2 regions of the Pseudomonas sp. UTLPPB19802 genome follow, and region 1 is predicted to be linked to the other one. Evidence: predicted binding sites of a transcription regulator. Region 1 holds the regulator's gene; the other holds the start of a gene.
The links. Region 1 encodes sigma-54, which starts transcription at its own class of promoters, with help from an activator protein. Its sites were predicted from a motif close to ANTGGCATNNANNTTGCTNT; they were not measured.

Region 1 (10,129 bases):
GCTTCGGCATCACCTTGTACGTGGGCCAGCGCAAGGGCTCGGCCAGCACGTCGGCCAGTGGCGCCGAAGCCATTCGCGAAACCGTCGCGGCGGCGCTGGCCATCGCCCGGCACACCTCCGAGGATGAGTCTTCCGGCTTGGCCGATGCGGCCCTGATGGCCAGGGAGATCAAGGACTTCGACCTGTTCCACGAATGGAACATCACCCCGGAACAAGCCATCGAGCGGGCTTTGGCTTGCGAAGCAGCGGCGTTCGACGCCGACAGTCGGATCAGGAACGCCGACGGCACGACGCTGAGTACCTCCCAGGGCTGCCGGGTGTATGGCAACAGCCATGGTTTCATCGCCGGCTCGGCGTCGACACGCCATAGCCTCAGTTGCGTGATGATTGCCGAAGGCGATGGACAGATGCAGCGCGACTACTGGTACGACGTCAATCGCCAGGGCGAGTTGCTGGCCGATGCGGTCAGCATTGGCCAGAAGGCTGCGCAACGAGCGGCCAGTCGCCTGGGCGCACGCCCGGTGCCCACCTGCGAAGTGCCGGTACTGTTTTCCGCAGAGTTGGCGGGGGGACTGTTTGGCAGCTTCCTGTCGGCAATCTCCGGCGGCAACCTGTATCGCAAGTCGTCGTTTCTCGAGGGTGCGCTGGGGCAAAGGCTGTTCCCGGAGTGGCTGACCATCGATGAGCGTCCGCACCTGCTGCGGGCCATGAGCAGTTCGTCCTTCGACGGCGATGGCCTGGCGACCTATGCCAAACCGTTCGTCGAAAACGGCACGCTGGTGTCCTACATTCTGGGGACATACTCGGGGCGCAAGCTGGGCCTGCCGAGTACCGCCAACGCCGGGGGCGTGCACAACCTGTTCGTCACCCATGGGGTCGAGGACCAGGATGCGCTGATTCGCCGTATGGGCCGTGGGCTGCTGGTGACCGAGCTGATGGGCCATGGCCTGAACATGGTCACCGGTGATTATTCGCGCGGAGCGGCGGGCTTCTGGGTGGAGAATGGGGAGATCCAGTTCCCCGTCCAGGAAGTGACCATTGCCGGCAATATGCGTGACATGTTCAAGCAGATCGTCGCCGTTGGCAGCGATCTTGAGCTGCGCAGCAATATCCGCACCGGTTCGGTGCTGATCGAGCGGATGACCGTCGCCGGTAGCTGATCCACCTCCCTTGTGGTGAGCGGGCTTGCCCGCGCTGGGGGGCAGAGCCCCCCTGAAACCTGCCAACCCTGACCATCAGGTTGAACGACATCTAGCGTTTACGGCTGCTGTGCAGCCGAGCGCGAGCAAGCTCGCTCGCCACCCGCCAGGCTTATCCATTACTCCTCATTGCTCACCAGCCCTTGTATTTTAGGGTTGTTCCGATTCTTATTATCATATAATAATAAATCTCATTATCGAGTGAGCCTGGGTCATGAGTTCTGCCTTGCATGAGCATCCCTATCTGGACAGCTGGCGCTGGATGAGCCGCCAGGTCCGTTGCGCACTGCTGCCGGACGAGCCCCGGCTGATCGATCATTACCTCGCCGAAGGCCGCTACCTGGCCAGTTGCACGGTTACCTCACCCTGGACCGTTGCCGAAACCGCCTTTCGCCTGCTGCTCGACACCGCCACCGATACCGCGTTGCCCTGGCACTGGCGCTCGTTATGCCTGGACCAGGCCTGGCGACCATTGCGCGACCTCGAGCGCCTGGCCTTGTGTAACTGCCGGCTACGCCGCTGGCAAAGCTTTGCCTGGCAGTTGGCGAGTTGTTCGCTGCTGCCTTCCATTCCCCTGACTGAACTGGTGCAAGGATTTCCCGATGAGTAATACCCGTATCGAACGCGACAGCATGGGCGAACTGCAGGTGCCGGCCGACGCGCTGTATGGCGCCCAGACCCAGCGTGCCGTGAACAACTTCCCCATCAGCCACCAGCGCATGCCGACGCAGTTCATTCGTGCCCTGATCCTGGCCAAGGCCGCAGCGGCCCAGGCCAACGTCGAGCTGGGTCAGGTGAGCGCGGCTCAGGGCAAGGCCATCGTCGATGCCTGCCATGGCCTGCTCGGAGGCGACTTCATGGTGCATTTCCCGGTGGATATCTACCAGACCGGTTCCGGCACCAGTTCCAACATGAACGCCAACGAGGTGATCGCGACCCTCGCCAGCCGTCTGCTGGGCGAGCCGGTGAACCCCAACGACCACGTCAACTGCGGTCAAAGCAGCAACGACATCATTCCGACCACCATCCACGTCAGTGCCGCGCTGGCCTTGCACGAGCAACTGCTGCCGGCCCTGGCGCACCTGGTGCAGGTCACCGAAGCCAAGGCCGAACAGGTTCACCCGTTCATCAAGACCGGCCGTACTCACCTGATGGATGCGATGCCGGTGCGCCTGAGCCAGGTACTCAATGGCTGGGCGGCACAGCTCAAGGCCAACGTCCTGCATCTGCAGAACCTGCTGCCGAGCCTGCAGTCCCTGGCCCAGGGCGGCACCGCGGTCGGCACCGGTATCAATGCGCACCCGCGCTTCGCCGAATTGTTCAGTCGCCAGTTGAGCGCCTTGACCCATGTGTCGTTCACGCCGGGCAGCAACCTGTTCGCCCTGATCGGTTCCCAGGACACCGCCGTCGCCGTTTCCGGCCAGTTGAAGACCACTGCGGTGTCGCTGATGAAAATCGCCAATGACCTGCGCTGGATGAACTCCGGTCCCCTGGCCGGCCTGGCCGAAATAGAGCTGGAGGCCTTGCAGCCCGGCTCGTCGATCATGCCGGGCAAGGTCAATCCGGTGATTCCGGAAGCCACCGCCATGGTCGCGGCTCAGGTGATCGGCAACGACGGCACGATTGCCGTGGCCGGCCAGTCGGGCAACTTCGAGCTGAACGTGATGCTGCCGATCATTGCCCAGAACCTGCTGAGCAGCATCGAGCTGTTGGCCAACGCCAGCCGCCTGCTGGCCGACAAGGCCATCGCCAGCTTCAAGGTCAACGAGGCCAAGCTCAAGGAGGCGTTGTCGCGCAACCCGATCCTGGTCACTGCACTGAACCCGATCATCGGTTACCAGAAGGCTGCCGAGATTGCCAAGAAGGCCTATCAGCAAGGTCGTCCGATCATCGACGTCGCACTCGAACATACCGATCTGCCCCGCAGCCAACTGGAAACCCTGCTGGATCCGGAAAAGCTGACGGCTGGCGGCGTGTAACCCACTGCATTGTCTGGAGGTTCGTCATGGAACACTGGAGACGCACGATCGAAAGGGCCAACCGCCATTTCCACCTTGGCGAGCTGGTCGATGCCCGCGAGCACTACCTGCAGGCCCTGGCCCTGGCGCAGGTGCTGTTCGAGCGCTGGCCGGATGCGGAGGAGGCGGTAGCCGCCTGCGTGATATCCCACCACAACCTGGCGGACCTGCACCTGCGCCTCAACCAGCCGGAAGAGAGCGTCGAGTACCTGTGTGCCATTCACCAGCGCCTGCTGCAGGCGATGCAGGACACTCGACTCAGCCTCGCGCTACGTGAGGCTGCGCTGCATCAGAGCAGTAAAACCTACGTCGAGCTGCTGGCCTTCATCAGCGAGCACGGCGAATACCCTCGCACCAGCCGTCTGCTCCACAACCAGACGGCCTCCTCGGGCAATGTCCCGTCGAGTCATCAACATGGAGTTCATTGAAATGCCTCATGCCTTGCCTGCGCTGCCCTATAGCTACGACGCTCTGGAACCGCATATCGATGCCAAGACCATGGAGATTCACTACACCAAGCACCACCAGACCTACGTCACCAACCTCAACGCGGCCGTCGAAGGCTCGCAGTGGGCCGACTGGCCGGTGGAAAAGCTGGTTGCCGCAGTCGCAGAATTGCCGGAAAAAATGCGCCCGGCAGTGATCAATCATGGTGGCGGCCATGCCAACCATTCGTTGTTCTGGGCGGTGATGAGCCCGTTGGGCGGCGGTGAGCCGGAAGCGGCGCTGGGCAAGGCCATCAACGAGCAGTTGGGGGGCTTCGAGGCGTTCAAGGAAGCCTTCACCAAGGCTGCGCTGACGCGTTTCGGCAGTGGTTGGGCCTGGCTGAGCGTGACTCCACAGAAACAGCTGGTGGTCGAGAGCAGCGGCAACCAGGACAGCCCGCTGATGAACGGCAATACGCCGATCCTCGGCCTGGATGTATGGGAGCACGCGTACTACCTGCTGTACCAGAACCGTCGTCCGGAATACATCAACGCCTTCTACAACGTGATCAACTGGCCGGAAGTCGAACGGCGTTATCTCGCTGCCCTGGCGTGAAGCACACTACCAACAAGATCCAAAGCCGATGATGGAGACTGAAACCGTGGCAATGAGCAGATGGCGATTACTTCGCCAGGGAGTTGGCTGGCTATTGTTGCTGGCTGGAGTGGTATTGCTCGTTGCCCGGCTGTTGGGCTGGTCGGGAGGGGGCTGATAGCAGGGGCGTTGCTTCAATCATCGCCTGCAAGCCGGCTCCCGTGGGAGCGGGCTTGTTGCGAAGGTGTCTACTCGCCTTCGTCGAAATAGTTGTTGATCAGTGCCACCAGCGCGGCCATGGCCTCGTCTTCCTGTTCGCCTTCGGTCTTCATGTGGATCTTGGTGCCCTTGCCGGCAGCGAGCATCATCATGGCCATGATGCTCTTGCCGTCGACCATGCTCTCGGGCGTACGCCCTACCCGGATATTGCAAGGATACTGGCCGGCAACGCCGACGAACTTGGCGGAGGCACGGGCGTGCAACCCCAGCTTGTTGATGATTTCGATTTCCAGAGCGGGCATCGCGATGGTGATCCTTTCAGCTAAGGTCGCGGTGGCGGACCTGGACGTTCTTCAGGGATTGCTGCAGGAGCTGACCCAGGCGCTCGGTCAGGTAGACGGAGCGGTGATGCCCGCCAGTGCAGCCAATGGCAATAGTGACGTAAGCGCGGTTGCTGGCAGCGAAACGTGGCAACCATTTGAGCAAATAGCTGGAAATGTCCTGGAACATTTCCTCCACATCCGGTTGCGCAGCCAGGTATTCGGCCACCGGCTGATCAAGCCCGGATTGTTCGCGCAGCTCCGGTTTCCAGTAGGGGTTGGGCAGGCAGCGCACATCGAACACCAGGTCGGCGTCCACCGGCATGCCGCGCTTGAAGCCGAACGATTCTACCAGAAACGCAGTGCCCGGCTCCGGCTGGTTCAGCAGGCGCAGCTTGATGGTGTCGCGCAACTGATAGAGGTTGAGGTTGGTGGTGTTGACCTTGAGGTCCGCCAGGTCGGCGATCGGCCCGAGCAGGCTGCTCTCGTCGCGGATGGCCTCGGCTAGCGAGCGGTTGGCGTTGCTCAGGGGGTGGCGCCGACGGGTTTCGGAGAAGCGCTTGAGCAGCGTCTCCTCGTCGGCGTCCAGGTACAGGACGTCACACTGGATATGCCGCCCGCGGACTTCGTCGAGCAGTTCGGGAAAGCGCGACAGGTGGCTGGGCAGGTTGCGCGCATCGATGGATACGGCGACCAGTGGTTGCGCCAGCTCGGTATGGATCAGCGCCCGTTCGGCCAATTCCGGCAGCAAGCCGGCCGGCAGGTTGTCGATGCAGTAATAGCCATTGTCCTCGAGTACGTCGAGGGCAGTGCTTTTACCTGAGCCGGAGCGGCCGCTGACGATGATCAAGCGCATGATTACTGACCGTTTTGTACGTCCAGAACAACCTGATAGAGGGCTTCATTGCTTGGTGCGCCACGCAGCCGGTCACGCACCTCCTTGCGGTCCAGCATACTGGCGATCTGCCGGAGCAGTTCCAGGTGTGCATCGGTGGCGGCCTGCGGGACCAGCAGCACGAACAGCAGGTCTACCGGCGCACCGTCGATGGCGTCGAAATCGATCGGCGCATCCAGGTGCATCAGCGCGCTGACGGGGGCCTCGCAGCCCTTGAGGCGGCAGTGGGGAATGGCGATGCCGTTGCCAAAACCGGTTGAACCGAGTTTTTCGCGGGCAATCAGGCTCTCGTAGACATCCTGCATTTCCAGATCGGGCACTTCGCGGCTGATCAGGTTGGCGATTTGTTCGAGGGCGCGTTTCTTGCTGCCGCCCGGCACGTTCACCAGGGAACGGCCGGGGGTCAGGATATTTTCAAGTCGAATCATGGGAGGGAGTTAACGACCCGTACCTTGGAGCAGGTGCAGGTTCTTTTCCTTATGCTTTTTCAGTTGGCGATCCAGCTTGTCGGTCAGCAGGTCGATGGCTGCATACATGTCGTCATGTTCTGCGTTGGCGACCACCTCACCGCCGTGGATATGCAAAGTGGCTTCGATTTTCTGCTTCAGTTTTTCGACGGCCATTGTCACCTGTACATTGGTGATCTTGTCGAAGTGGCGTTCCAATCGGTCGAGCTTCTCGCCGATATAGGCACGCAGTGGTTCGGTCACTTCCAGTTGGTGTCCACTGATGTTGACTTGCATACAGCTTCTCCTTCGTTGCCAGTGCATAAAGCGGCAAGCCTGGTGGCTTGCCACTGGAACGCTGTGGCACGCCCGGCGGTTACATCAACCGCTTCCGTTCGCTGGAAGGCGCGATCCCGAGGGACTCGCGGTACTTGGCGACGGTACGACGGGCGACCTGAATGCCTTGTGCCTCCAGTAAACCAGCGATCTTGCTGTCGCTCAACGGCTTTTTCTGATTTTCCGCTGCAACCAGTTTCTTGATGATCGCGCGGATCGCCGTGGACGAGCATTCGCCGCCTTCGGAGGTGCTGACGTGGCTCGAGAAAAAGTATTTCAGTTCGTAGATGCCGCGCGGGGTATGCATGAATTTCTGGGTGGTAACCCGGGAAATGGTCGACTCGTGCATGCCCACGGCTTCGGCGATGTCATGCAGCACCAGCGGCTTCATCGCTTCGTCGCCATATTCCAGGAAGCCGCGCTGATGCTCGACGATCTGGGTGGCAACTTTCATCAGCGTCTCGTTGCGGCTCTGCAGGCTCTTGATGAACCAGCGCGCCTCCTGCAACTGGTTGCGCATGAAGGTGTTGTCGGCGCTAGTGTCGGCGCGGCGGACAAAGCCGGCATACTGCGGGTTGACCCGCAGGCGTGGCACCGACTCCTGGTTCAGTTCCACCAGCCAGCGCTCATTGTCCTTGCGCACGATCACGTCGGGCACCACGTATTCGGCCTCGGTCGACTCGATCTGCGAGCCGGGGCGCGGGTTGAGGCTCTGCACCAGCTCGATGACCTGGCGCAGTTCGTCCTCCTTGAGCTTCATGCGCCGCATCAGCTGGCTATAGTCGCGGCTGCCGAGCAGGTCGATAAAGTCGGTGACCAGGCGCTTGGCCTCGTTCAGCCAAGGGGTCTTGGCCGGCAGTTGGCGCAGTTGCAGCAGCAGGCATTCGCCGAGGTTGCGTGCGCCGATGCCGGCGGGCTCGAACTGCTGGATACGGTGCAGGACGGCTTCGATCTCGTCGAGCTCGATGTCCAGTTCCGGGTCGAATGCCTCGAGAATCTCCTCGAGCGTCTCGTCCAGGTAGCCCTGGTTGTTGATGCAGTCGATCAGGGTCACGGCGATCAGGCGATCGGTGTCGGACATTGGTGCCAGGTTCAATTGCCACAGCAGGTGGCTTTGCAGGCTTTCACCGGCGGACGTGCGGGTGGTGAAGTCCCACTCGTCATCATCGTTGCTGGGCAGGCTGCTGGCGCTGGTCTGGTAGACGTCTTCCCAGGCGGTGTCGACCGGGAGTTCGTTGGGAATGCGTTCGCTCCACTCGCCTTCGTCGATGTTGTCGACTGTCGGTGCAGCTTCCTGCTGATAGGAAGTTTCCGGAGCGTCGGGAGTGGTCTTCTGCTCGGCGTTGTCGGCCATTGGATCGCTGTTGTCGAAGTCGTCGCCTTCTTCCTGGCGCTCGAGCATCGGGTTGGATTCCAGGGCCTCCTGGATTTCCTGCTGAAGATCCAGGGTCGACAATTGGAGCAGTCGGATGGCCTGTTGCAGCTGCGGTGTCATCGTCAGCTGCTGGCCCATTTTCAGGACGAGCGATGGTTTCATGGCAGGGGCTTAACACCTTATTCGCCGGCGCGCATGCGCCATCCACTACAGGGCGCCGGAACGCCAAACATAAGCAAATTATATGCCTGAAACCGGAGTGTTTGCCTAGAGCGCTGTAACAATAAAACAGTGGTTTTTATCGAACATCGATGCGCTCCGGGCGGGTATTGGGCATCCCGATACTTACAGGCGGAACTCGTGGCCCAGGTAGACTTCCTTGACCAGTTCGTTGGCCAGGATGGTGTCCGAATCGCCTTCGGCGATCAGTTGTCCATCATTGACGATATAGGCGGTTTCGCAGATGTCCAGGGTCTCGCGGACGTTGTGGTCGGTGATCAGTACACCGATGCCCTTGGCCTTGAGGTGATGGATGATCTGCTTGATATCGCCCACGGAGATCGGGTCGACACCGGCGAATGGTTCGTCCAGCAGGATGAACTTCGGTGCGGTGGCCAAGGCGCGGGCGATTTCCACGCGACGGCGTTCACCACCGGACAGGCTCATGCCGAGGTTGTCGCGGATGTGGCTGATATGGAATTCCTGCAGCAGGCTTTCCAGCTCCTTGCGACGGCCGGCCTTGTCGAGGTCCTTGCGGGTCTCGAGGATCGCCATGATGTTGTCGGCCACCGACAGCTTGCGGAAAATCGAGGCTTCCTGCGGCAGGTAGCCGATCCCGGCACGGGCACGACCGTGCATCGGCTGGTGGCTGACGTCCTGGTCGTCGATCAGGACGCGGCCCTGATCGGCCTGGACCAGGCCAACGATCATGTAGAAACAGGTGGTCTTGCCGGCACCGTTGGGGCCGAGCAGGCCGACGATCTGTCCGCTTTCGATCGACAGGCTGACGTCACGCACCACCTGGCGACTCTTGTAGGCCTTGGCCAGATGCTGGGCTTTCAAAATTGCCATTACTGGGCCTTGTGCTCGTCGGTTTTCTTTTTCGGCTGGATCACCATGTCGATTCGCTGGCGCGGCGTGGTGATCGGGGTGCCGTTGGCGCGGCCGGCGGTAGCCACCTGCTTGACCGTGTCGTAGACGATTTTCTCGCCTTCGGTGGTGTTGCCGTCGTTGATCACCTTGGCCTGGTCGAGCAGGATGACGCGGTTCTGCTGGGCGTGGTACTGGATGGTCTTGCCATAGCCCTTGACCGGCTGCGGGTCGGTAGCTTTCTGCTTCTGCTCGAAATAGGCCGGGCTGCCGACTGAGGTGACCACGTCGATGGCGCCGTCCTTGGTTCGGGTCAGCGTCACGGTGTTGCCCTTAACGATCATCGAACCTTGAGTGATGATGACGTCGCCCTTGTAGGTGGCAATGCCTTGCTTGTCATCCAGTTGAGCGTCGTCAGCCTGAATGCGGATGGGCTGTTCGCTGTCGTTCGGCAGAGCCCAGGCGCTCACGCTTCCCAGTGCTGCGCCCAGGCTGAGCAAAATAGGGAGGGTTTTAACGAGACTCATACTGTCCTCTTACGTTCGATAGCAGGTGCATCCTGCTTTCTTCCAGATAGGCTTTCATGCCTTTGCCCGTGGTCACGCCATTGGGGCCGTCGATTCTAACGGCTTGCTCGGTCTGCGCATATTGCTTCTGTGGGAATACTGTCATCCGAGTTGTAGTAATAAGTACATTGCGCTGCTTTTCGTCGGTGCGGGCGACCCGTACCGAGTCGATCAGCTCGACCTCGGTGCCGTCCGGATTGACCTCGGCGCGTTCGCTCTGGACGTGCCAGGGAAAGGCGGTGCCGCGGTAGATCTGCATGTCGGGCTTGGTCACCACGGTGACATCGGAAACCTTGAGGTGCTCGACCTTGTCACCGGTCATGTCGTACTGGATCTTGCCGTCGGGCATGTACTGGACGCTGTGGGCGTTGACCGCATAGTAGTCGATAGCGGTGTTGTCCACTGGCGCGGCGGTCTGCTCCAGGAACCGTTCCGGACTGATGTTCCAGTAGCCGACGGCCGCGAACAGTGCGGCAATGACTCCAAACAGCAGAATGTTGCGAATCTTCTTGCTCAGCATAAAAGGCTCTACAGGTAGGCGGCGTGCGCCGCTTCGAGGCTGTCTTGGGCGCGCAGGATCAGTTCGCAGAACTCGCGGGCAGCACCTTCGCCACCACGGGCCTGGGTAATGCCATGGGCGTGTTCG
Region 2 (10,129 bases), 3.0 Mb from region 1:
GCAGCGCGGGTCGACTGTGAGCCGGACTACCAGGAACCGGCCAGCGCCTGGCTGGACAAGCTCGACTCGGCCTTGGCCGACAAGCCCGCACCGATTGCCGGCACCCCGCGCTACAGCCGCCAGCAGCCGTTGCCGGCCCGGTTGAAACACAACCGCCTGCTCAGTGGCCCGGAAGCGGGCAAGGAAACCCGCCAGTTTGTCTTCGAGCTAGGCGACAGCGGCCTTGAGTATCAGGCCGGCGATGCCCTCGGCGTGTGGCCCAGCCACTGCCCCGAGCAGGTGGAACAACTGCGGCGTTGCCTGGGAGCGACCAGTGCCGAAACCGTGGTGACCATCAAGGACCAAACGCCCATGCCACTGGTCGAAGCGCTGAGTCGTCACCTGGAGATCGGCCGCATCAGCCCGGCGCTGCTGCAACTGGTGTTTCAGCGTTCGGGCAGCAGCCAGCTCAAGCGCCTGCTGGCCGACGAACACAAGACCGAACTCAAGGACTGGCTCTGGGGCCGGCAACCGGCGGACCTGTTGCGCGAGCTGCAGGTCGAGCTGGGCGCCCAGGAACTGGTCGATTGCCTGAAACCGCTGCAACCGCGGCTGTATTCGATTTCTTCGAGCCCCAAGGTGCATCCGGGCGAAGTGCACCTGACGGTTTCCACCGTACGTTATGAAAGTGCCGGACAAGCGCGGGCCGGCTGCTGCTCGGGGTTCCTGGCCGATCGTGCCGACGGCCTGGAGGTGCCGGTCTTCGTGCAGAAATCGGCGAACTTCCGTCCGCCGGCCGATCCCCAGGCACCGATGATCATGGTCGGGCCGGGGACCGGGATCGCGCCGTTCCGCGCCTTCCTGCAAGAGCGCCAGGCGATCGGGGCTACCGGGAAAAACTGGCTGTTCTTCGGTGAACAGCATGCGGCCAGCGACTTCTATTACCGCGAGGAACTGCAGGACTGGTGTGAACAGGGGCATCTGCAACGGCTCGATACCGCGTTCTCCAGGGACCAGGCAAAAAAAATCTACGTGCAGCAGCGGATGATCGAGCAAGGCGCGCAATTGTGGGCCTGGCTGGAGGAAGGTGCCGGGTTCTATGTGTGTGGCGACGCCAGCCGGATGGCACGGGATGTCGATGCCGCGCTCAAGCAGGTGGTGCGTACCCATGGCGGGTTGGATGCTGATCGGGCACAGGCGTATGTCACTGCGCTGGCGGCGGACAAGCGGTATGTGCGCGATGTGTATTGATAGAACGCCCTCATAGCTGGCGAGCCCGGTACGACATGCACCAAGAACGGTCGCTTTTTCCCCAATAACAGCGCCAAACCCTGGGAAAACCGAGAAATCCGCACTTGGCACGCTCCCTGCTTTTATCTCGCTACCCTCTGCCATGAATGACCAGGCAGACCGTTCCGGTGGTCAACGGCGATCACACAAGGAACAGGCATAAAAACACCAGGCAAAGGCGCCTGGAGCTTCGGCTCCAGGCGTTTTTTTTTGCATTTTTTCTGGCTGGGCCAGCCCGTGATTGGCCGTGATCCGAGGAAGCTCCATGAACGCTATCGTGAATGTCGAACATCGCAAGAAACTGGTGATCGTGGGTAATGGCATGGTCGGCCATCACTGCGTCGAGCAGTTGATCGAGCGTGGTGCCCTGCGTCACTTCGAGCTGCATGTATATGGTGAGGAATGGCAGCCGGCCTATGACCGCGTGCACCTGTCCGAGTATTTCGCCGGCAAGGATGCTCACGCCCTGGCCCTTGGCGAACCCGGCCTGTATGAACGCAATGGCGTCCAGTTGCACCTGGGCGTCGAGGTGCTGGAGATCGACCGCGAGCAACGGGAGATCGTCACCCGCTCCGGCCGCCAGCCTTACGACCAGTTGATCCTGGCCACCGGTTCCTATCCGTTCGTGCCGCCGATTCCCGGTTCCGAAGGCTCGGCACGCCTGGTCTACCGCACTCTCGACGATCTCGATGCAATCCGTGAGGCTGCCGCCCAGGCCCGCCGCGGCGTGGTGGTCGGCGGCGGCCTGCTTGGCCTGGAGGCGGCCAATGCGCTCAAGTCCCTTGGCCTGGAGGCGCACGTGGTCGAGTTCGCCCCGCGCCTGATGCCGGTGCAACTGGACAACGATGGCGGTGCCGCGCTCAAGGCGCAGATCGAACAACTGGGCGTCGGCGTGCACCTGTCCCGGGCAACCCAGGAAATCGCCGCCGGCGAGCAATACCGTTATCGGATGAATTTCGACGGCGGCGAATTTCTCGAAACCGACCTGATCGTATTTTCCGCCGGGATCCGTCCGCAGGACCTGCTGGGACGCAACAGCGGCCTGGAAATCGCGGCACGCGGCGGCATTGTCATCGACGCCCATTGCCAAACCAGCGACCCGGCCATATCGGCTATCGGTGAGTGCGCTTCATGGAACGGCAGCGTGTTCGGCCTGGTGGCACCGGGCTACAGCATGGCGCGCAATGTCGCCGCGCGCCTGGCCGGCGACACCGCCGATACCTTCAATGGTGCCGACATGTCGACCAAGCTCAAGCTGCTCGGCGTCGATGTCGGCTCCATCGGCGATGCCCACGGCGCCACGCCAGGCGCGCGCAGCTACCGTTTCATCGACGAGGCCAACTCGGCCTACCGCCGCCTGGTGGTCGACGCCGAGGGCAAGAAAGTCATCGGTGCCGTACTGGTCGGCGATAACAGCTACTACGACACCCTGCTGCAGTACGTGCAGAATGCTATCGCCCTGCCCGAGGACCCGGCCGGCCTGATCCTGCCGCTGAGCCAAGGCGCCCCGGCCCTCGGTGCCGACGCCCTGCCCGAGACGGCGACCATCTGCTCCTGCCACAACGTCACCAAGGGCGCGATCTGCTGCGCAGTGGACGCCGGCTGTAGCGATCTCTCCGATCTCAAGGCCCAGACCAAGGCCGCCACCGGCTGCGGCGGTTGCAGCGCACTGCTCAAGCAGGTCTTCGAACACGAACTGGTCGCCCGTGGTGTGGCAGTCGACAAGAGCCTGTGCGAACACTTCGCCTATACCCGCCAGGAGCTGTATGCGCTGGTACGGGTGGGCGCCATCGAGACCTTCGAGGATCTGCTCGCGCGTCACGGCAAGGGCCATACCGGCTGCGACATCTGCAAGCCGGCGGTGGGCTCGATCCTCGCCTCCTGCTGGAACCGGCCGATCACCAACAAGGCGCTGGTGCCGCTGCAGGACACAAACGACACCTTCATGGCCAACATGCAGAAGAACGGCACCTACTCGATCATCCCGCGGATCGCCGCCGGGGAAATCACCCCGGACAAGCTGATTGTCCTCGGGCAGGTGGCCAAGAAATACGACCTCTACACCAAGATCACCGGCGGCCAGCGCATCGACCTGTTTGGCGCGCAACTGCACGAACTGCCGCAGATCTGGGGCGAGTTGATCGAGGCCGGCTTCGAAACCGGCCATGGCTACGGCAAGTCGCTGCGCACAGTGAAGTCCTGCGTTGGCAGCACCTGGTGCCGCTACGGCGTGCAGGACAGCGTGGCCATGGCCCTGCTGCTGGAGAATCGCTACAAGGGCCTGCGTGCACCGCACAAGTTCAAGCTGGCGGTATCCGGTTGCACCCGCGAATGCGCCGAAGCGCAAAGCAAGGACATTGGCGTGATCGCCACAGAGAAAGGCTGGAACCTGTATGTCTGCGGCAACGGCGGCATGCGCCCGCGCCATGCCGAACTGTTCGCCACCGACCTGGATGACCAGACGCTGATCCGCTACATCGACCGTTTCCTGATGTTCTACATCCGCACCGCCGACCGGCTGCAACGCACCTCGGTTTGGCGCGAGAACCTCGAGGGCGGCCTCGACTACCTCAAGGCGGTGGTCATCGACGACAGCCTCGGGCTGGCCGCCGAGCTGGAAAGCCAGTTGCAACTGGTGGTTGATCGTTACGAGTGTGAATGGGCCAACGCGATCAGCGACCCGGAAAAACTCAAGCGCTTCCGCACCTTCGTCAACGACCAGCGCGGCGACCCGGACATCCATTTCGTCAAGGAACGCGCGCAGCGCCGGCCGGTGCGTGCCAATGAACTCAACCTGATTCCCGTACACGAGGAGGTGGTCTGATGGGCCAGTCAACCGTACAACACAGCTTTGCCAACGATATCCAGTGGCAGGCGGTCTGCCAGCGCGAAGACCTGGTGGAAAACTCCGGCGTGGTGGTCTGGTTCCACTGTGCCCAGGTCGCCCTGTTCTACCTGCCCGACGGCGCCGAGGGCCGCACCCTGTATGCGATCGACAACCATGACCCGTTGTCCGGCGCCAATGTGATCGGCCGCGGTATCGTCGGCCACATCAAGGGCCAGCCAGTGATCGCCTCGCCGCTGTACAAGCAGCATTTCAGCCTGGAGGACGGCAGTTGCCTGGAGTATCCGGAGCAGCAATTACGCGTCTGGCCGGTGCGTTGGGTGGGCGACCAGGTCGAGATCGCGGTGACCTGAGCAACGTAACGAGCGGTGATGGAGCAACGCCATCACCGTTCCGGACTACTGGGCAGCCACCGGCTCGGTGGCGCCATCCCAGCCGCCGCCGAGGGCGGCGATGAGCTGCACGCTGGCGAGCAGGCGGCTTTGCAGCAGGCTCAGCACGCTACGCTCGTTGCTCAAGGCAGTGGTCTGCACCGTGACCACGTCCAGATAGGCAATCAGCCCGGCCTTGTACTGGTTCTCGGTCAGGCGCAACGACTCACGCGCCGCGTCCAGTGCCTGCTGACGTACCCCGGCCTCGTTCTCCATGACCTTGAGTTGCACCATGTAGTTTTCCACTTCGCGGAAGCCATCGAGAACGGTCTGCCGGTACTTGGCCACGGTCTGGTCGTACACCGCCTCGGTGCGCTGCACTTCCGCGGAGCGCTGGCCGCCGTCGAACAGGGTCATGGCCAGTTTCGGCCCCACCGACCAGAAGCGGTTCGGCAGGCTGATCCAGTCGGCGTAGGTACTGCTGCTGTAGCCGCCGGACAGGCTCAGGGTCAGGTCCGGATAATAGGCGGCCTTGGCCACGCCGATCTTGGCGTTGGCAGCGATCACCGAGCGCTCCGCCGAAGCGACGTCCGGGCGCCGTTCCAACAGTTGCGATGGCAGGCCCAGTGGGATCTGCGGCAAGGCCGGGATATCGCGGGTAGCCACCAGCTTGAAGTCCGCCGGGGCTTGTCCGGTGAGCACGGCAATGGCATTTTCAAACTGGGCACGCTGCCAGATCAGGTCGATCAGGTCGCCCTGGGCGCTTTTCAACTGGGTTTGCGCCTGGGCGATCGCGGCCTTGCCCGACACGCCGAAACGGTACTGGTTCTCGGTGGTTTTCAGCGAGCGCTCGTAGGCCTGCACGGTGGCTTCGAGCAGGCGCTTCTGCTCGTCGATCACCCGCAGTTGCAGGTAGTTCTGCACCAATTCCGACTGCTGGCTCAGACGCATCGCCGCCAGGTCGGCGAAGCTCGCCTGGGCGCTGGCCTGGTCCGCTTCGAGGCCACGACGCAACTTGCCCCAGACATCCGCCTCCCAGCTCACGCCCAGTTGCGTGTTGTAGGTATCGCGGATCCCGCTCGATGAACTGCTAAGGCTCGAGTTGCTGCTGCCGGTACCCTGGCTGGAGCGGGTCTTGCCGGCACTCAGGTCGACACTGGGAAAGAACGCACCGCGAGAGCTGCGCACCAGCGCCTGGGCCTGGCGGAACTGCGCCTCGGATTGGGCCACGGTCTGGTTGCTGCTGTTGAGTTTCTCTACCAGGCCGTTGAGCACCGGGTCGCCATACAACTCCCACCAGGCGCCACGGGACAGAGAGTCGCTGGGCTGGGCCTGGCGCCAGCCGGCCGCTTCCTTGTACTGCGCCGGGTTGGCGGCTTCCGGGCGCTTGTAGTCCGGGCCGACGGCGCAGGCGCTGAGCATCAGCCCGCACAAGGCCAGGCTCAGCAGGCGCGAGCCACGGGCCATTTCCAGGCGTTGGGCAGCCCGAGCGGGCACGTTGCAATGAGAATGGTCAGTCATAGCGGAGTTTCCAGAGCACCATCGGTACGTACGCCGCGCCAGGCATTGAAACGATGGCGCAGGCGGTCGAGATAAAGGTAAACCACCGGGGTGGTGTAGAGGGTCAGGACTTGGCTGAAGATCAGCCCGCCGATGATGGTCAGGCCCAGCGGCTGACGCATTTCCGCCCCTTCGGCACTGCTGAGCAGCAGCGGCAAGGCACCGAGAATCGCCGCCAGGGTGGTCATCAGGATCGGCCGCAGGCGCAGCAGGCAGGCTTCACGGATCGAAGCCAGGGGTTCGAGACCCGAATTCCGCTCCAGTTGCAGGGCCAGGTCGATCATCAGGATCGCATTCTTCTTCACCACGCCGATCAGCAGGAACAGCCCGAGCAGGGAAATCAGGCTGAACTCGCCGCCCAGCAGGTAAATGCTGAGCAAGGCGCCGACGCCAGCCGAAGGCAGCGTTGAGAGGATGGTCAGCGGATGGATGTAGCTCTCGTAGAGCACCCCAAGCACCAGGTAGACCGCCACCAGTGCGCCGAGAATCATGAACGGCTGGCTCTTCTGGGTCGCGGCAAAGGCATCGCTGGTACCGGCCATCTTGGCGATCACGCTTTCCGGCAGGCCGAGCTTGGCCACCGCCCGCTCGATCGCTGCAGTGCCCTGCTCCACCGTTACGCCCGGCGCCATGTCGAACGACAGGCTTTCCGAGGCGAACTGCCCTTCATGGTTGACCTGGTCTTCCTGCAGGCTGTTCTCGTAGTGGGCGATCGCCGACAGCGGAATGCGCTGGCCATCACTGCCGATGACCTTGACCTGGTTCAGGGTCTCCGGATCCTGGGCGTACTTGGGGTTGACCTCCATCACCACCTGATACTGGTTCAGGGTGTCGTAGATGGTGGAAATCTGCCGCTGGCTATACGCGTTGTTCAGCACCGCGGTGACCATGCTCATGTCGACGCCGAGGCGCTTGGCAGTATCGCGATCGACCACCAGGGTGGTCTGCTGGGCGCTGCGGCCTTCCCTTGCATCGATGGCAGTGAGCTCCGGCAGGCCTCTGAATGCGGCGACCACCTTTGGATACCACTCGCGCAGCGCCGCCAGGTCGTCGCTCTGCAGGATGTAGGAGTACTGGGAGGTGGTTTGCTCGCGACCGCCACCGAATTGCAGGTCCTGGTCGGCCATCAGCATCAGCCGCGCGCCGGGGACCTTGGGCATCTCGTCACGCATGCGCTCGATGACCTTCTGCGCCGAGAGATTGCGCTCGTTGATCGGTTTGAGGCGCACCAGCATGAAGGCGTTGTTGGTACCGTTGTTGCCACCGATGAAGCCGGCCACGCTCTGCACCGCCGGGTCGGCGAGGATCGCCTTGCGGAAGATTTCCATCTTCGGCTGCATCACGCCGAACGACAGCCCGTCATCGCCACGCACGAAACCGATCAACTGCCCGGTGTCCTGCTGCGGCAGGAAAGTCTTGGGCACCACCACGTACAGCGCGACGTTGACGCCGATAGTGACCAACAGGCTGAGCAGCGTCAGCCGCCGATGCCGCAACACCCAGTCCAGGCTGCCGGCGTAGGCGTTTACCATCCGCTCGTTGACCTTCTCGCTCCAGCGCTGCAGGCGCGTCTGCACACCCTTGGCATGGGGCTTGAGCCAGCGTGCGCAGAGCATCGGCGTGAGGGTCAGCGAGACCACCAGCGAGACGATGATCGATGCCGCCAGGGTGATGGAGAACTCGCGGAACAGGCTTTCGATGATGCCACCCATGAACAGGATCGACAGGAACACCGCCACCAGCGACACGTTCATCGACAACAGGGTGAAACCGACTTCCTTTGCCCCGAGGTACGCCGCCTTCATCGGTGCAATACCGTCGTCGATGTGCCGGGAGATGTTCTCCAGCACCACGATCGCGTCGTCCACCACCAGGCCGGTGGCAAGGATCAGCGCCATCAGCGACAGGTTGTTCAGGGAGAACCCGTAGAGGTACATGATGGCAAACGTGCCGATCAGCGATACCGGCACTGCCAGGGTCGGGATCAGCGAGGCGCGGAAGTTGCCGAGGAACAGGTAGACCACCAGCACCACCAGGGCCACGGCGATCAACAGGGTCATCTCGGCTTCATGCAGGGTCGCCTTGATCACTGGCGAGCGGTCCATGGCCAGGTTCAGCTTGACGCTGGACGGCAGCACTGCCTGCAGCGCCGGCAACTGCGCCTTGATTTCGTTGACCGTCTCGATGATGTTGGCCCCGGCCTGGCGGTTGATCACCAGCAGCACCGCCGCATCGTTGTTGAAGAAGCCGCTGTTGTAGCGGTCCTCGACACCGTCGCTGATCTTCGCCACATCCCCCAGGCGCAAGGCCGCGCCATTCTGGTAGTGAATGATCAGCGGTTCGTAGTCCTTGGCCTTTTCCAACTGGTCATTGGCCTGTACCTGCCAGTTGCGCTGGTCGTCCTCCAGCGAACCCTTGGGCCGGCGCACGTTGGCGTTGGCGATGGTGGTCCGGACATCGTCCAGGGCTACGCCGTACTGGTTCAGCGCCTGGGGTTCGAGTTCGATGCGCACCGCCGGCAACGAACTGCCGCCGATCTGCACCTCGCCCACGCCCGGCACCTGGGACAGGCTCTGGGACAGGATGGTCGAGGCCAGGTCGTACAACTGGCCCTTCTGCAACACATCGGAAGTCAGCGACAGCACCATGATCGGCGCCTGGGACGGGTTGACCTTCTTATAGGTGGGCATGCTGCGCATGCCGCTGGGCAGCAGGTTGCGAGAAGCATTGATGGCTGCCTGCACTTCCCGCGCCGCGCCGTTGATATCGCGGTCCAGGTCGAACTGCAGGATCACCCGGGTCGAACCCTGACTGGAGCGGCTGCTCATGGTGTTGACGCCGGGGATCACCCCGAACGAGCGCTCCAGCGGCGTGGCCACGGTCGAGGCCATGACTTCCGGGCTGGCGCCCGGCAGGCTGGCCTGGACCACGATCACCGGAAAGTCCATCTGCGGCAACGGCGACACCGGCAACAGGCCGAAGCTGACACCGCCGAGCAGGACGATCGCCAGGCTCAGCAGCATGGTCGCTACCGGCCGGCGGATAAAGGGGCCGGAGAGATTCATGTGTCAGCCTGCTCCAGGCGGCTTGGATGCCGGCCCCAACGCCGTCCAAGACGGTCGAAGTACAGGTAGATCACCGGTGTGGTGAACAGCGTCAGCACCTGGCTGACCAGCAGCCCGCCGACCATCACCAGCCCCAGGGGCTGGCGCAGCTCGGCGCCGGAACCGGTCGCCAACATCAACGGCACGGCGCCGAACAGCGCCGCCAGCGTGGTCATCAGGATCGGCCGGAAGCGCAACAGCGCGGCCTGGTAGATCGCCTGCTCGGGTGGGATGCCCTGGTTGCGTTCGGCGTCGAGGGCGAAGTCGATCATCATGATCGCGTTCTTCTTGACGATACCGATCAGCAGGATGATGCCGATGATGGCGATCATGCCCAGGTCATTGCCGCTGAGGATCAACGCCAGCAATGCGCCGACTGCGGCCGACGGCAGGGTCGAGAGGATCGTCACCGGGTGGATATAGCTCTCGTAGAGTACCCCGAGCACGATGTACATGGTCACCACCGCCGCCAGGATCAGCAGCAAGGTGCTCGACAGCGAGGCCTGGAAGGCTTCTGCAGCGCCCTGGAACTGGGTCTGCACGCCGACCGGCATGCCGATTTCCTGCTTCACCTGGTCGATGATCTCGACACCCTTGCCCAGGGCAATGCCCGGCGCCAGGTTGAACGACATCGTCACCGCCGGGAACTGGCCGATGTGGGAAATCGCCAGTTGCGCCTGGCGCTGCTCGATGCGTGCCAGGCTCGACAGCCGCACCTGGCTGCCGCTGGTGGTCTTGACGTGGATCTGGTCGAGGGCCGCCGGGCCGATCTTCTCCCCGGCCTGGGCCTGGAGCACCACGCGGTACTGGCTGGCCTGGGTATAGATGGTGGAAATCTGCCGCTGGCCAAACCCGTCGTACAGCGCGTCGGTGATGTCGGAAACCGATACGCCGAGCCGCGAGGCGGCATCCCGGTCGATCACCAGGTACACCTGCAAGCCCTTGTCCTGCAGGTCGCTGGCCACGTCGGTCAGTTCCGG

Region 2: a site for sigma-54 is predicted at 1,334-1,353, ahead of nirB (nitrite reductase large subunit NirB). Genes of this name have one in related genera too.

Annotation. Positions count from the first base shown of each region.
Region 1 is NZ_AP048545.1:7,167,680-7,177,808, reverse strand. It holds gene pmbA (metalloprotease PmbA) at 1-1,160, shown strand, start outside; gene AC6I6U_RS31755 (FagA protein) at 1,414-1,809, shown strand; gene AC6I6U_RS31750 (class II fumarate hydratase) at 1,802-3,178, shown strand; gene AC6I6U_RS31745 (DUF2753 family protein) at 3,205-3,645, shown strand; gene AC6I6U_RS31740 (superoxide dismutase) at 3,647-4,258, shown strand; gene AC6I6U_RS31735 (HPr family phosphocarrier protein) at 4,486-4,758, opposite strand; gene rapZ (RNase adapter RapZ) at 4,775-5,632, opposite strand; gene ptsN (PTS IIA-like nitrogen regulatory protein PtsN) at 5,635-6,099, opposite strand; gene hpf (ribosome hibernation-promoting factor, HPF/YfiA family) at 6,109-6,414, opposite strand; gene AC6I6U_RS31715 (RNA polymerase factor sigma-54) at 6,494-7,990, opposite strand; gene lptB (LPS export ABC transporter ATP-binding protein) at 8,174-8,899, opposite strand; gene lptA (lipopolysaccharide transport periplasmic protein LptA) at 8,899-9,444, opposite strand; gene lptC (LPS export ABC transporter periplasmic protein LptC) at 9,431-10,003, opposite strand; gene AC6I6U_RS31695 (KdsC family phosphatase) at 10,012-10,129, opposite strand, start outside.
Region 2 is NZ_AP048545.1:4,205,396-4,215,524, reverse strand. It holds gene AC6I6U_RS18690 (bifunctional nitrate reductase/sulfite reductase flavoprotein subunit alpha) at 1-1,230, shown strand, start outside; gene nirB (nitrite reductase large subunit NirB) at 1,535-4,093, shown strand; gene nirD (nitrite reductase small subunit NirD) at 4,093-4,467, shown strand; gene AC6I6U_RS18675 (efflux transporter outer membrane subunit) at 4,513-6,006, opposite strand; gene AC6I6U_RS18670 (efflux RND transporter permease subunit) at 6,003-9,110, opposite strand; gene AC6I6U_RS18665 (MdtB/MuxB family multidrug efflux RND transporter permease subunit) at 9,107-10,129, opposite strand, start outside.